2 regions of the Larsenimonas rhizosphaerae genome follow, and region 2 is predicted to be linked to the other one. Evidence: predicted binding sites of a transcription regulator. Region 2 holds the regulator's gene; the other holds the start of a gene.
What was found. The regulator sigma-54, encoded in region 2, starts transcription at its own class of promoters, with help from an activator protein. The targets are predictions, from matches to a motif close to TGGCACNNNNNTTGCTNT.
Positions count from the first base shown of each region.

Region 1: codB (cytosine permease) is a predicted target of sigma-54. The motif match lies at 4,004-4,021, and genes of this name have one in related genera.

Region 1 is NZ_JAPIVE010000002.1:192,761-200,055, forward strand. Features, by position in the region: gene OQ287_RS07440 (MFS transporter) at 1-279, opposite strand, end outside; gene OQ287_RS07445 (hypothetical protein) at 467-1,480, shown strand; gene OQ287_RS07450 (OsmC domain/YcaO domain-containing protein) at 1,620-3,812, shown strand; gene codB (cytosine permease) at 4,062-5,339, shown strand; gene OQ287_RS07460 (hypothetical protein) at 5,340-5,546, shown strand; gene OQ287_RS07465 (hypothetical protein) at 5,782-6,180, shown strand; gene OQ287_RS07470 (DUF6037 family protein) at 6,256-6,828, shown strand; gene OQ287_RS07475 (hypothetical protein) at 6,931-7,295, shown strand, end outside.
Region 2 is NZ_JAPIVE010000001.1:1,284,986-1,292,280, reverse strand. Features, by position in the region: gene mgtE (magnesium transporter) at 1-760, opposite strand, end outside; gene OQ287_RS06025 (HPr family phosphocarrier protein) at 792-1,061, opposite strand; gene rapZ (RNase adapter RapZ) at 1,048-1,941, opposite strand; gene ptsN (PTS IIA-like nitrogen regulatory protein PtsN) at 1,952-2,419, opposite strand; gene hpf (ribosome hibernation-promoting factor, HPF/YfiA family) at 2,432-2,734, opposite strand; gene OQ287_RS06005 (RNA polymerase factor sigma-54) at 2,816-4,249, opposite strand; gene lptB (LPS export ABC transporter ATP-binding protein) at 4,371-5,096, opposite strand; gene lptA (lipopolysaccharide transport periplasmic protein LptA) at 5,103-5,639, opposite strand; gene lptC (LPS export ABC transporter periplasmic protein LptC) at 5,664-6,239, opposite strand; gene OQ287_RS05985 (KdsC family phosphatase) at 6,242-6,835, opposite strand; gene OQ287_RS05980 (KpsF/GutQ family sugar-phosphate isomerase) at 6,903-7,295, opposite strand, start outside.

The sequences.
Region 1 (7,295 bases), on a different contig from region 2:
ACGTATCAAACAGCCCAGCAGGATGATGCGCCGTGGCCCCAGGGCATCAGATAAGGCGCCACCGAACACGAACAGCCCCTGCTGGGAGAAGGTCCGAATGCCCAGCACCATGCCCACCATCGCCCCGGCCATGGCCAGGTTATCGCGCAGATGCACCGCCAGAAACGGCAGCACCATGTAGAAACCGGCGTTGAAGATCAGCTGGCTCACCAGTAAAAGCCGTGGATTGACCGTGGGTGAGCGCGATGGCGTGCCGGAAGGGACCGAGGGGGATGTCACATCAAGCTCCAGAACAGGACAGGGAATCAGGGCGATGGCCGCAAGCGCAGCCCGCGGCGCACTATAGCAAAAAGCCCCGGGGCCGGGTGCGCTCTGTCACCAGGGTGATGCCCTTGTTCAGGTGTCACTCTCTCTACGCATGGGCAAATGGCTGGTTAATGCGTAAAGCCTAAATTGGCGTATACGTGTGCCGATAGGTACTGGATGGTTATGTCATTGGACGCCGCTTAAGCTTCCCCGCACGGGCGCTGTATCGGATCGTCGGGCCGAAGGGGGTGCATGGGTATATCGGTTGGTATTTGATGAAGCGGGGCGGTTTAATTCAATCTATGGTATTAAATTAATAAAGGGGTGGGTTTTGTTTAAGGAAAATCATGAGTCAAGATTTAACAGCCTTTTTGATTGGGTTAAATCCATTTCGATAATAATGCTGGTGGCGGTTTTCTGTTATAAAGTATATGACACACCACTTAATTTTGAGGTTGATTTTTCGGCCTTTCTTTCTTTGGTGCTGGCTATTTCTTCAGTTTTTCTTTCAGCTCTTTTTTATTTTAAGGCTACTGAGACAAGTAATAGGTTTTACGATAATAATTATAAATTCACTAAAGATATCTCTGATCTATTGGTAAAAATAGAAAGTGGATTTGGAGAAAGGCTTAAAAATCTTGACGAAGGATATTCTGCAATGAGAAGCCAGCTTCATAACGATAAAGGCTATGAAAGCAATAAAGAGTTTAAGGGGAAAATTAAGAGTGAGGAAAAAGAAATCGAGAAGGTGATTAAGGAAAGGAATGATATATTAGAAAAATTCATTGAAAAAGCTCAGCTGGAAAAAAGTGAAAAGGATAAATTGATAAGTAGTCTAAAGGAAAAAGAGGATGAGTTGATTAAATCTCAGCGAGATTTAAACAAGATGAAAAGTAAGTTCTTAGTTAGACGAATTAATAGGATGAGTTCAAATTCAGGTTTGCAGTCTGCGCTAGAGAATTATACATACAATAAAGTTGTTAGCAAAATCGATTTTTCAAAAGTTATTTTTTTAGATGATTCTAAATTTAAAAGTGAGGTGGATGAGATCCTTTCTATGTGCTCGCTACAATATATTTCAGATCTTGAAGGTCGAGGGTATTTTGATAACGGATTAACTGATAAAGGCATTAATTTCATGAGGCAAGTGGCAATTAAATTTGAAAAGGAATAAAGGCTTGTTGTATTAATAAGTTTTGGCTTTAAATTAGAGCTTGTAGATTTCTCTTCTCCCAAGACAATCCCCCCTCAAATCCGGATAATGGCGGGCAATTCGCCCCGAGCGACACCCGTCACCAACCCGGTTCTGCATCATGGAAATCAAGGTCAACTACCTCGACAACCTCCGACAGGAGGCGAAGTTCGACGACTTCACCGTCATCACCGACCAGCCGATTCGTTACAAGGGCGATGGCTCCGCCCCCGGCCCGTTCGATTACTTTCTGGCCTCGTCCGCCCTGTGTGCGGCGTATTTCGTGCGCGTGTACTGCAATGCCCGGGATATCCCGACCGAGAATATCCGGCTTTCCCAGAACAACATCGTTGATCCGGAAAACCGCTACAACCAGATCTTCCGCATTCAGGTCGAGCTGCCGGATGATCTCTCCGAGAAGGACCGCACCGGCATCCTGCGCTCCATCGAGCGCTGCTCGGTCAAGCGGGTGATCCAGAACAATCCCGAGTTCCAGATCGAGGTGGTCGAGAACATCGACGAGGATGCTCAGGCACTGCTGATGGGCAGCGCTGCCGATAAGGATGGGGCAGAGGCCAGTACCTGGATCGAAGGCAAGGATCTGCCGCTGGAGCAGACCATCGCCAACATGACCGGCATTCTCGAGCGCCTCGGCATGAAGATCGAGATTGCCTCGTGGCGCAACATCGTGCCCAACGTCTGGTCGCTGCACATCCGCGATGCGGCGTCCCCCATGTGCTTTACCAACGGCAAGGGATCCACCAGGGAAGCCGCGTTGTGCTCCGCGCTGGGCGAGTTCATCGAGCGGCTGTCCTGTAACTTCTTCTATAACGATCAGTTCTTCGGCCCCGAGATCGCGGGTAGTGATTTCGTCCACTACCCGAACGAGCGCTGGTTTCAGCCAGGGCCGGACGATGCACTGCCCGCTGAGGTGCTGGATGCGCACTGCCTCGATATCTTCAACCCGGACGGCGAGCTGCGCGGCTCTCACCTGATCGATACCAACTCGGGCCGGGCGGACCGCGGCATCGTTGCGCTGCCGTTTACGCGTCATTCGGACGGGGAGACCGTGTGGTTTCCGTCGAATCTGATCGAGAACCTGTACCTGAGCAACGGCATGAGCGCGGGTAATACCCTGGCCGAAGCCCAGGTGCAGTGCCTGTCAGAAATCTTCGAGCGGGCGGTGAAACGCCAGATCATCGAGCAGGAAATCGCCCTGCCGGACGTGCCGAAAGACGTCATCGCGCGCTATCCCGGGATCAAGGCAGGCATTGACGCGCTGGAAGCTCAGGGTTTCCCGGTACTGGTGAAGGATGCCTCCCTCGGCGGGCGCTATCCGGTCGCCTGCGTGACGCTGATGAACCCGCGCACCGGCGGTGTGTTTGCCTCCTTCGGCGCGCACCCGAGCCTACAGGTCGCGATCGAGCGCAGCCTGACGGAGCTTCTGCAGGGCCGCAGCTTTGAAGGCATGGATGACCTGCCTGCGCCGACCTTCAACTCCCAGGCGGTGGCGGAACCGAACAACTTCGTCGAGCACTTCATCGACTCCTCCGGTGTGGTCTCCTGGCGCTTCTTCAGCGCCCGCGCCGATGTCGAGTTCTGCGACTGGGATTTCTCCGGTGCGACCCGTGACGAGGCCGAGCGGCTGTTCGGAATCCTTGCGGAAGACGGCCATGAAGCGTACGTCACGCATCATGAGGACCTCGGCGCGCCGGTATGCCGCATTCTGGTGCCGGGCTATTCCGAGGTGTACCCGGTGGACGATCTGGTGTGGGACAACACCAACATGGCGCTGACCTACCGCGAAGACATTCTGAACCTGCACACACTCGAGGAAGACCAGCTCGCGGACCTGCTCCAGCGGCTGGAGGAAAGCGAACTCGACGAGCAGATGAAGATCGTCACGCTGATTGGCATCGAGTTCGACGACAACAGCGTCTGGTCCGAGCTGACCATTGCCGAGCTGAAGCTCCTCATCAGCCTCGACCTCGGCCAGTACGAGGATGCGCTCGACCGCACGCAGATGTTCCTGCAGTTCAACGACAACACCCGCGACCGGGGGCTGTTCTATCAGGCGCTCACCGCCGTGCTCGAGATCCTGCTGGATGACGAGCTGGAGTTCGAAGACTACCACCGAAACCTCGTGCGGATGTTCGGCGAAGAGAAGATCAACGCCGCCGTCGGCTCCATCAACGGCGACGTGCGCTTCCATGGCCTCACCGAAACCAGCATGAATCTTGAAGGCATCGACCGGCACCAGCGGCTGATTACCAGCTACAAGAAGCTGCATGCCTGGCGGGCGGCGAGGGCCTGAGGCGGCAGGGGCGTATCAATGGGATGAGTCATTGACGCCGTATGTCCCGGCGTGAGGTTTTTGAGAACAGGTGAGCCCCGGGCCACCTCGTGGCCGGCCGGAAATACATCTGGCCGGCCATGCCCCTGCAGGCTTTTACGCCTGCGGTTCTGCTTGCGCTCAGGTAGCAGCGCCTATCAGAACTGCGCAATTGGCCTGCTTATTGCTTGATGTGTTGATAGCTAAATAACGGCTAACGAGGCTTCGAGCATGCAACATTCCGACTATCCCCTCAGTGAGGTACCAGCCAGCGCGCGGAAGGGGCTGTTGTCCACGTCTGTAGTGCTGTTGGGTTTCACCTTTTTTACCGCGACCATGTGGGCCGGTGGTTCGCTGGGCCAGGCGTTTCCGATCGACCAGCTTCTGTGGGTCGTGTTGCTGGGAAACCTGCTGCTGGGCATCTACGCCGCGGCGCTTGGCTATATCGCCTGTAAAAGCGGGCTGAACGCGGTGCTCATGGGCCGTTTCTGCTTCGGTGAAAAGGGCAGCAAGCTCTCGGATTTCATTCTGGGGTTTACCCAGATTGGCTGGTACGCCTGGGGGACCGCGACCATTGCCGTAGTGCTGGTACGCACCACGGGGATGCAGGCGTGGATGGAAATCCCCCTGATGGTGCTTTTCGGGTTCGGCTTCTGCATCACCGCGATGATTGGTTACCGGGGCATGGATTGGCTTTCGCGCCTGGCAGTGCCGGTGATGATGCTCTTCATTGTTCTGAGCCTGGCCATGGGGCTGGTTGATGTGGGGGGCCTTGAGGGCCTTGTCCGGCAAACGCCGAGCGAGAGCATGAATGTGGCCGCCGCCGTTACGGTAATCATCGGTACCTTCATCAGTGGCGGTACCCAGGCTACCAATTGGAGCCGTTTTGCCAAACGCCCGCGCATTGCGGTAATTGCCACGCTGTTGGCCTTTCTGGTAGGCAACGGCCTGATGGTATTGACCGGCGCGCTGGGGGCCATGATCTATCAGCAGGCGGACATCGTTGATGTGTTGATCGCCCAGGGGTTTGTCTCCATTGCGGTCCTGATGCTTTTCCTGAACATCTGGACTACCCAGGACAACACCATCTACAACTTTGCCGTGGCCGGATGCAATTTGATCCGTACCGACCGGCGTCGCACCGTTACCGTGGCGGGGGCTGCCATCGGCACCGTGCTGGCGGTGGGAGGCATGTACAACTATCTGATTCCGTTTCTGGTCCTGCTCGGCACCTTCATTCCGCCGATGGGCGGGGTGATCATGGCGGATTTCTGGCTCAAGCATAAGGGCCGTTACCCGGCTCTGGCCGATGCCGCACTTCCCGACTTCGACCGCCGAGGCCTTGGTGCCTACGCCATGGGCGCCGCCGCCGCCTTTTTTTCACCGTTGCTGCCGCCGCTGGTCGGCGTGCTGGTGGCTGCTCTGAGCTACGCGCTGCTGCTGCGCATTCGCCCGCACGCGTCTGCCGATCGTCTTTCCACTCCCCCCAGGCACTCTGTGGGACATTGAATGCACATCGTCGATGCCTGCTACCGAAACCTCGTGCGTATGTTCGGCGAAGAGAAGATCAACGCCACCGTCGGCTACATCAACGCCGACGTTCGGTTTTATGGCCTCACCGAGACCAGTATGAACCTGGAGGGCATCGACCGGCACCAGCGGTTAATTACCAGCTATCAAAAGCTGCATGCGTGGCGGGCGGCGAAGGTTGATTAGAACGTCTTCATTTTGCACATGGTGCCCACCGTTGAGTGGGTGCCGTCGTTTTTTGTCATCACGATCTGGCTGCAAGGAATGATGGCATAAAGTCCTTTCTGTTCGTAACCTCTTGGTACACGATGTGGAAACGGCAAAGCGTGTCCGGACTTTGCTCGCGTCCTTCCAAGCCGCTCTTATCGCATAGCTGCCATAGTGACTGCCGAACGCAAGCGTTATGTTTTTAGGAAAAATCATGATTGAAATGATATTGGGTAATTTGGTAAACCTTATAGGCCCGTTGCAGGCGATGTCGCGTGACCACCGGGAGCTGCGAGATAACGCTCTTCGTAGTATTTCACACGCGCTAAATGAAACTTGTATCTATTATCGAAAGCTCGATTCAGACCGGAAAAGAAACTTCGAAACCGAGAATCAACTCTCTAGGTATTGGGCCGCAGCCGCTATTCCTATAAGACATATTGATTATGAGTTATCACAAATATGTGAGCACAAATCCGAATATTGGATTAATCCAGAAGGATGGAGCCCTGAAGAGTTGAAGCAGTTCAATATCGACTTGGACGGAGTGAGGAAACAATATCGGCAGTTGCTGCAGCCTCGTTTCTCTCGAGCAATAAAAAAGAATGCATGAAAAATTGCTGCAATTAATGCCGGCTGTACTGCTAAAGCCGAGCTAAAGCATTGCGAGTATGAATGGAGTCAGTTAATGAAATTAGAAGGACTATTCGATTTATACCGAAGCATGAAGTCTCAGGAGATCGACCGATACCGCTTCTCCTACATGTCGGGCAAAGCAATTTTTGATGTCTTCTTTTTTATTGATGAAAGCCCATTTGTGCTTCTTTTTGGAGTAAAATCCGAAAATTTCAGCTTTGAGATAGTGGTGGAGAAGGGGTTTGAGATTGATCCGAGGTTTGATCGGGACACCTACAAAGAGCTCTGTCGAATACTCGGGCTAGAGTACGACCCAGATAGACCTTTCAGCCCTTGGAGCTTCTTTAAAGAATTCAACAAGAATATTCCAGATCAAGCGTTTAAATTACAGAAGGCAGCGCCACACGAAGTCGCCAGTTATCGCTCGGTTGCTGAAGAGGCCGACAAGATTTACTTTCTCGGTTGGCGAGACAATACCAAGCGTGGAGAGCAAGTGGGTGTGTTGAATCTCGAAAAAACAAGAAGACTTCTAGGTGAAAAGGCCTTTGAAAGATGTCAACAGAAAAATATTAGCAGCTGCTGGACTGATAATAAAAAAGCGGCAAAAGATTTTGCGTTACCGTGAAAGGCATTCATAACATTCGTTGTTTTTAGATAGTTTATATACCGCTTTGTGGCTTAAAAATTGCCTTGCAAATTCAGAGTCATTAATTAATGAGGATTGAATGTGAGAGCCAACAATAAAAAGCCTCTGTACCGAAAGGTGAACACTAGGACGCATGGCGTTCATCATCTCCATGGAGATGATTTCAGAAACACACGACGTAGGAAATCTGCCCTTGGAATGCGCAAAGGCATCCAGCGTGGGCTTGATTACACGCCGCTTTTCAAGTTTTTGTTGGCCAAAGTTGGTTGTCCATGGAGTGAGGTTCATAGTGAAGCGGTCTCTCGGTTGGATAAAAAAGACCCTATTAATTGGCTGGTTGCCATGGATTACGAATCAGCCGAAGAGGTAATTCGCGTTGGTGAAAGCTCATACTTCAGTGGCCTTTACGTAGACGAGAAAAGAATTCTACGGATAGTTAACCCTGA
Region 2 (7,295 bases):
CGACCACGTCGTCGATGGTAATTCGACCGACCAGCTGGCCACGTTCATTCAGTACCGGAGCTGAAATCAGGTCATGGCGCTCGAAGAGCTGGGCGACGTCATTTTGTGAGGCCAGGGCATCCAGTCGAATGAAGTCCGTATCCATGATTTCACGCACGGACATGGATGGGTCGCATACCAGCAGCTTGTTGATGGACAGGCGTCCGATCAGTTCGTCACGACGGGTTACGACCCACAGCACATCGGTAGACTGGGGGAGTTCTTCGTGGCGACGAATGTAGCGCAGTACCACGTCGAGCGTGATGTTGGGGCGGATGGTGATGGTATCGGTATCCATCAACCCGCCCGCCGTGTCCTCCGGATAGGACAGGACGGTCTCGACCCGTTCACGCTCCTGGGCCTCCATCGAATCCAGCACCTGCTGGATGGACGACGTGGGCAGGCGCTGCAGTAGATCGGCCAGGTCATCAGTGTCCAGGTTTTCCGTCGCCGTCAGCAGCTCGGCGGCGTCCATCCTATCGAGAAACTCGTCCTGGACTTCCTCGCTAAGATACAGCAGTACCTCGCCCTGGGTTTCCGGGCCCACCTGTGTCCAGAGTTCCTCGCGCTCACGTGGCGGGCTGGATTCCAGCGCATGTGCCACTTCGGCCGGAACCATGGTGTTGTTCAGCAGGCGCCATATCTGGTCCGTCGCCTGACGGTCAATGGCGCGGTGCAGCCTGTCCATGTGGTCTTCAGTATCGACCGGGTCATTGCTCATGACAGATCCTTGTCATTCATGGACGAGATGTTCAGGCATCTTCGTCAAAGCGGGCATCAAACAGGGCCACAATCGCGTCGAGCGCCGCCTGTTCATCATCGCCGTCCACTTCAATGGTCAGCGGGGTACCACAGGGGGCGGCTAGCATCAGGAGAGCCATCACGTTATTGGCCGTGGCGCTGTGCTGGCCACGGTACACGATAATGGAACTCTGATAGGGCTGGCAGCACTGAACAAGGCGGGTTGCTGCGCGGGCGTGCAGGCCACGCTTGTTCGTCAGCGTCAGTTCACGGCGAAGCATTCGGAGTCTCGTTCAAAACTTTCTGGACGCTTAACTCCCGATGGCGGAGCCTGAGGGAGGGATACTGACCGGCAAACTGACTGGCCAGACGCTCTGCCAGGTAGACTGAGCGGTGCTGGCCGCCTGTGCAGCCAATGGCAACGGTAAAATAACTTCGATTGCTTGCCGTGTAGGAGGGAAGCCAGCGTTCCAGCCATTTGACGATGTCGTTATACATGTCGGTAACATCGCCATAGTCTTCGAGAAACGCAGCAACCTCCTTTTCCTGACCGGTATGGCTGCGCAGGGCGGGTATCCAGTAGGGATTAGGCAGGCAGCGCACGTCAAATACCGTATCGGCATCCAGAGGTACCCCGTGCTTGAATCCGAAGGACTCGATGGTCAGCGTCATCTGGCGGCTGGTGTGGTCTGCTACCTGCGTGGCAATCTGGCTACGCAGTTCGTGCACTGACTGACTGGTCGTGTCGATAATCAGGTCGGCGGCGTTGCGAATGGCAGCAAGATAGGTCTGTTCGGATTCGATGGCCTCGGCCAGTGTCATCTGGCTGCCGCGGGTCAGCGGGTGTCGACGGCGGGTGGCAGCATAGCGCTCCAGCAGGGCCTTTGTGTCCGTGGTCAGGTAAACCACCTGGCTGTCTACTCGTTTGGACAGATCCGCCAGAAGCGCGGGGAAGCGCTCCAGCGCTTCCGGAAGGTTGCGTGCATCAATGCTGACGGCAATGCGTCGCTGTCCAACGCTGCCTGCATCCAGCTCATCGATCAACGGTGCCAGCAGGGTGGCCGGCAGGTTGTCGATGGCATAAAAGCCCAGGTCCTCGAGCGCTTGCAGGGCAATGGACTTTCCTGAGCCGGAACGTCCACTGATAATGACCAGCTGCATGATGAGTACCCTATTGGTGTTGTTGCTGTATGAGATCGGTCAGGGTGTCATGGAGTTCGCGTTGACTGGTTGCATGGCGAAGACGACTGCGGTTTTCGCTGTCGTTGAGCAGCTCGGCAATCTGGCCCAGAAGCGTCAGGTGCGTATCCTCGGCTTCTTCAGGCACGAGCAGCACAAACACCAGGTCCACGGGCTCGTTGTCGATGGCATCAAAGTCGATGGGGTCTGCCAGCCGGATAAAACTGGCCAGTGGCGACTTGCAGTGCGGGTTGCGGGCATGGGGTATGGCTACCCCGTTGCCCACACCGGTACTGCCCAGCCGCTCGCGACCGATCAGGCGTGAAAAGACCTCCTGATCATCCAGACTGGGAATATTCTGAGCGATAAAGGTGCTGAAAAATTCCAGCACCCTTTTTTTGCTTCCGCCCTGAACATCAAACAGCGTGCGTTCGGGCGGAAGGAGTTGATCAAGCTTCATAGTACCAGGATCTCAACGAGCGCCCTGGGCGCGTGCCTGTGCCTTTTCCTTGTGCTTGACCAGCTGGCGGTCCAGCTTGTCGGCCAGCGCATCAATGGCGGCATACATGTCTTCGTGGGAAGCGTCGCCGTGCAGGTCGGCGCCGCTGGCGTGCAGGGTGCAGGCAGCAAGCTTGCGTTCCTTTTCGACGGAAAGGGTCACCTGGACATTGGTGATGTTGTCGTAATGGCGTTCCAGTCGAGAAAGTTTCTGGTTGATGTATTCTCTGAGTGCGTCTGTCAGTTCGACGTGATGACCAGTGATATTGACCTGCATGGCGTACTCCTTTTCCCACGGATGAATACTGGATTGTAACCTTTTTTACTGTCAGGCAAAGCCTTGTCTTTCCGGCGTCATTCAGGCCATTTTCCGACGTTCGCTGGAAGATGGTATACCCAGCGCTTCACGGTACTTGGCGACAGTGCGACGTGCCACCTTGATGCCCTGGTCATCGAGCAATTCAACCAGCCGGGCATCGGACAGGGGGCGCCTTGTGGGCTCTTCACTGACGTATTTGCGAATCCTGGCGCGAATGGCGGCGCCGGAGTGGGCGTCTCCTTCCCCACTTCCCCCTACCTGACTTGAAAAGAATAGCTTGAGTTCGACCACTCCGCGGGGAGTATGGATGAATTTTTGTGTCGTCACCCGCGAGATGGTGGATTCGTGCATGTCGACAGCGCCTGCAATGTCGGACAGGGTCAGCGGTTTCAGGCCTTCTTCCCCCATGTCGATATACCGATGCTGGCGGGCCATGATCTCGCGACCCACTCGAAGAAGGGTGTCATTGCGACTGGCGATGCTCTTGATGAACCAGCGCGCTTCCTGGAGGTGCTGCTTGAAAAAGGTATTGTCATCACTTTTATCGGCACGGCGTACCAGGCTGCTGTAGTCCGGATTCAGCCGAAGACGCGGTAGCGCATCTTCATTGAGCTCGACCTGCCAGCCATGGCGTGTGCTGTGGCGCAGAGTCAGATCAGGAATAACGTACTGGTGGCTGGTACTGTCGAACTGACGGCCGGGATGTGGATCCAGTGCCTTGATCAGGCATGTGATTCGTTCAAGACTCTCATCATCGATGCCCAGCCGGCGTTTCAGAAGCCTTGTATCACCGTTGCCCAGGGCTTCAAGGAACTGGCGAATCAACCGGCGTGCCTGAGCCAGCAGGGGAGTGTCCTGAGGAAGTTGATCAAGCTGAAGCAACAGGCACTCGCGCAGGTCTCTGGCAAACAGACCGGCCGGTTCACACTGTTGGAGCATGATGGCAGTACGTTCCACGTCGGCAACGCTCAGGGACTCGAACCCCTGGGCGCGCAGGCCCTCCGTGATGTCCTCGAGAGGCTGGGCAATCAGGCCATTGGGGTCCAGTGCATCAATCAATCGTTCGGCAATGGCGCGTTGCTGGTCATCCAGGTCCAGCATCATGACCTGCCATTCAACATGCTGCTGAAGGGTATCCTCCGAGGTGTTGCGCTCGATATCGGACTCGCCGGCAGGCGCGACGCTGCTGCTCAGACTGCCAAGGGAAGCATCCTGAAAACTGTCTTCCCAGCTGCTGTCCTGAGACAGTTCGTCGGGAATGCTTTCCTGCCAGTCATCATCATTGTCGGCTGGGCTGGCGCACTCATCGAACAGGTCTTCCTGCTCAAGCATGGGGTTGCTGTCCAGTGCCTGCTGTATTTCCTGACGCAAGTCCAGCGTCGAGAGTTGCAGCAGGTGAATGGCCTGCTGCAGTTGCGGCGTCATGGTGAGGTGAGCGCCGACCCTGAGCTGCAAGGATGGTTTCATCGTTATACGATCCCGGTCGTCACAAGTCCGTGATTACGCTATCGAGACCTGGCGGGACGTGCAAGTCAAAAAACACTATTTGAAGCAATTTTCATGCCAGGGTATGAGATCCTTGGCCTGACTGACATCACAATCTGAATTCATGCCCAAGGTAGACGTCGCGGACATGCTGGTTGGCCAGGATGGATGGCGTATCGCCTTCTGCGATGATCTGACCGCTGCCCACGATGTAGGCGTTGTCACAGATATCCAGCGTTTCGCGTACGTTATGATCGGTGATCAGCACCCCAATGCCGCGCGCCTTCAGCTGGCGAATGATGCTTTTGATGTCACCGACCGAGATCGGGTCCACGCCGGCAAAGGGTTCATCCAGCAGGATGAAATCCGGCTCGGTGGCCAGCGCGCGGGCAATTTCGACGCGTCGACGTTCTCCGCCCGATAGTGCCATGCCCTGGTTATCCCTGATGTGCGTGACATTGAATTCCTGCAGGAGTTCTTCAAGCCTTGCCCGCCGGCCTGCCTTGTCAAGATCGCGTCGGGTTTCGAGAATCGCCATGATATTGTCGGCAACACTCAGCTTGCGAAAGATGGAGGCTTCCTGCGGGAGGTAACCAATGCCTTCGCGGGCCCGCTGGTGCATGGGCAGGCGGGACAGGTCACGGTCATCAATGATGATCGTGCCGGCATCTGCCTGCACCAGCCCTACAATCATGTAAAACGAGGTGGTCTTGCCGGCACCGTTTGGACCAAGCAGGCCGACAATCTCGCCCTGACGAATCGTGAGGCTGATGTCATGGACGACACGACGGCCCTTGAAGCTTTTGGCCAGGTGGGCCACTGACAGTGTTTTCATGGCGAATTACTGGCTCTGACTGTTTTGCGGGTTCAGTGTCATTTCCACGCGCTGGTCGCTGCTGTCCGAACTGCTTGGCTTGCCGCCTCGCGCATTGACCTGACGGCGATCGAGGAAGTACTCGACGTAGGCGCCATTGAAGGTGTCCGGACTCTGGATCAGTTTGGCATTGCCTATCAATTCCACGCGACGGGTGTCGGCGTGATAAATGACCTTGTCACCCCATCCCTGCACCTTGCTGTCCTGCGGATTGGGTTTCTGTTCCAGGTAGGCGCGCTCACCCTGACCGATGGCGGTAACCCGGGAGACATTGCCATTGTTGCCACGCTGTATGTCAACGCGGTTGGCCTTGAGCAGCATGGTACCCTGCGTCATGTCGACGTTGCCGGTATACACCGCCGTGCCGGCCTTGTCGTCAAGGTTCAGCTTGTCGGCACTGATGTGGATGGGCTTGCTGGCGTCAGAGGGGAGAGCCAGCGCCTGGTGAGCCAGTAGCGCCAGGGTCAGGCCACCGGCCAGCCGAAGGGGAGTGCGCAATATCATGAATAGTCCTTGTCAGTAATGCTGTTACCGGGAGGGCGGGTAATTGCCCTTGACGTCGCCTTCCAGTACGGCCCTGTCCTGATCAATCCAGGCGTCAAACCGGTTCGATGTCGTGGTCTGGTTTTCCTGGGTAAACGTTGAGGTTACATCGCTCCAGGCGTGCTGGTCCTGCTGTGTGTAGTGCAGGGTGTCGGTGGAAAGCGTCCAGTCATTGTCAGGCTGTCGCAGGCGTGCATGACCGGAGAGGGTGATGTGCTCACCGTTTCCTTCCACCTGGCCGGTATCACCGCGGCCGTGCCAGACGTCGCCACCGGAGGCTGTCCAGGTCAGTTCCGGCGTTTCTGCATGCGTCATGTCATCATTCGGCGTGTGAGTTATCCGTGGCGAGGCCAGGGTCTGGTAGATTTCCCCCTGATCATTATAGCGAGTATAGGTAGCCCCTTCTGCATAGTAGTCGGGGGCTTCCTGCTGGCTGCCGAGCGAGGTGTCGGTGTCGTTTGCCCGGTCGCGCTGTTCGATCCAGGCCATGACGCCGCCGGCAATCAGCAGGATCAGGATAAACCAGAGCCGTGGGGAGATCCGTGAGAGCAGGGAGCGCATGATTATTCCCCCATGTACTGGCTGGAGGTCGTGCCGGGTGGTATTGAGGCGGCGTCCTCCACGTGATAATGGGTCAGTACCTCGTTCCAGCGTCCCTGGGCGTTGATGATGAATTCGCAGAGCTCCCTGACAGCTCCCTGGCCACCGCGTCGGGTGGTTACCATATCCGCTGCCTGCTGGATGTAGTCCGGTGCATTGGGCACGCTTGCGCCCAGGCCTGCACGATGGATGGCTTCCAGGTCCGGCAGGTCATCACCGCAGTACCCTGTCTCTGTAATGTCGATGCCCAATTGGCGAGTCAACTCCTGCAGGGCAGCCCACTTGTCGTCCCGGCCCATGATCAGATGATCGATGCCCAGCTCGTTGCAGCGCCGCTCAACCATGGGCGAGCGACGGCCGGTAATGATGGCCACCTGAATACCGAGTCGCTGCAGGGCCTTGATCCCCACGCCGTCATGAACGTGAAACGCCTTGATTTCCTGGTGATCACTTGTATAGAGGAGCCTGCCGTCGCTGAGTACACCATCCACATCCAGTGCCAGAAGACGAAGCCTGGCCGCCTTGCTGCAGGCGGGTGTATCGAGCCAATGTGACATATCAATTCCGTATACCGTGCCGTGCCCGATGGGCACAGCGTGAAATAAGCGCGCGGCGTCCTTCCTTCTAGACAACACCATGGGTCAGGAGGTCGTGCATATGCAATACGCCCACGGGACGATGAGCCTCATCCACAACGGCCAACGCGGTGATGCGGCAGGTTTCCATCAGATTGAGTGCCCGCGCGGCCAGCAGATCAGGCGAGGTCGTGTGTCCTCCCCGGGTCATGACATCGTCGATGCTCAGGGCACGAAGGTTGTCATGATGATCAATGGTGCGTCGCAGGTCGCCATCAGTATAGACCCCGCACAATGTGCCATGTTCATCCACGACACAGGTAAATCCCAGCCCCTTTCTGGAAATCTCTTCCAGCGCATCACTCAGGCTGGCACCCAGCGTGACGCTTGGAAGCCGTTCTCCCTGATGCATGACGTCGCTGACCTTGAGCAGCAGCCGCTT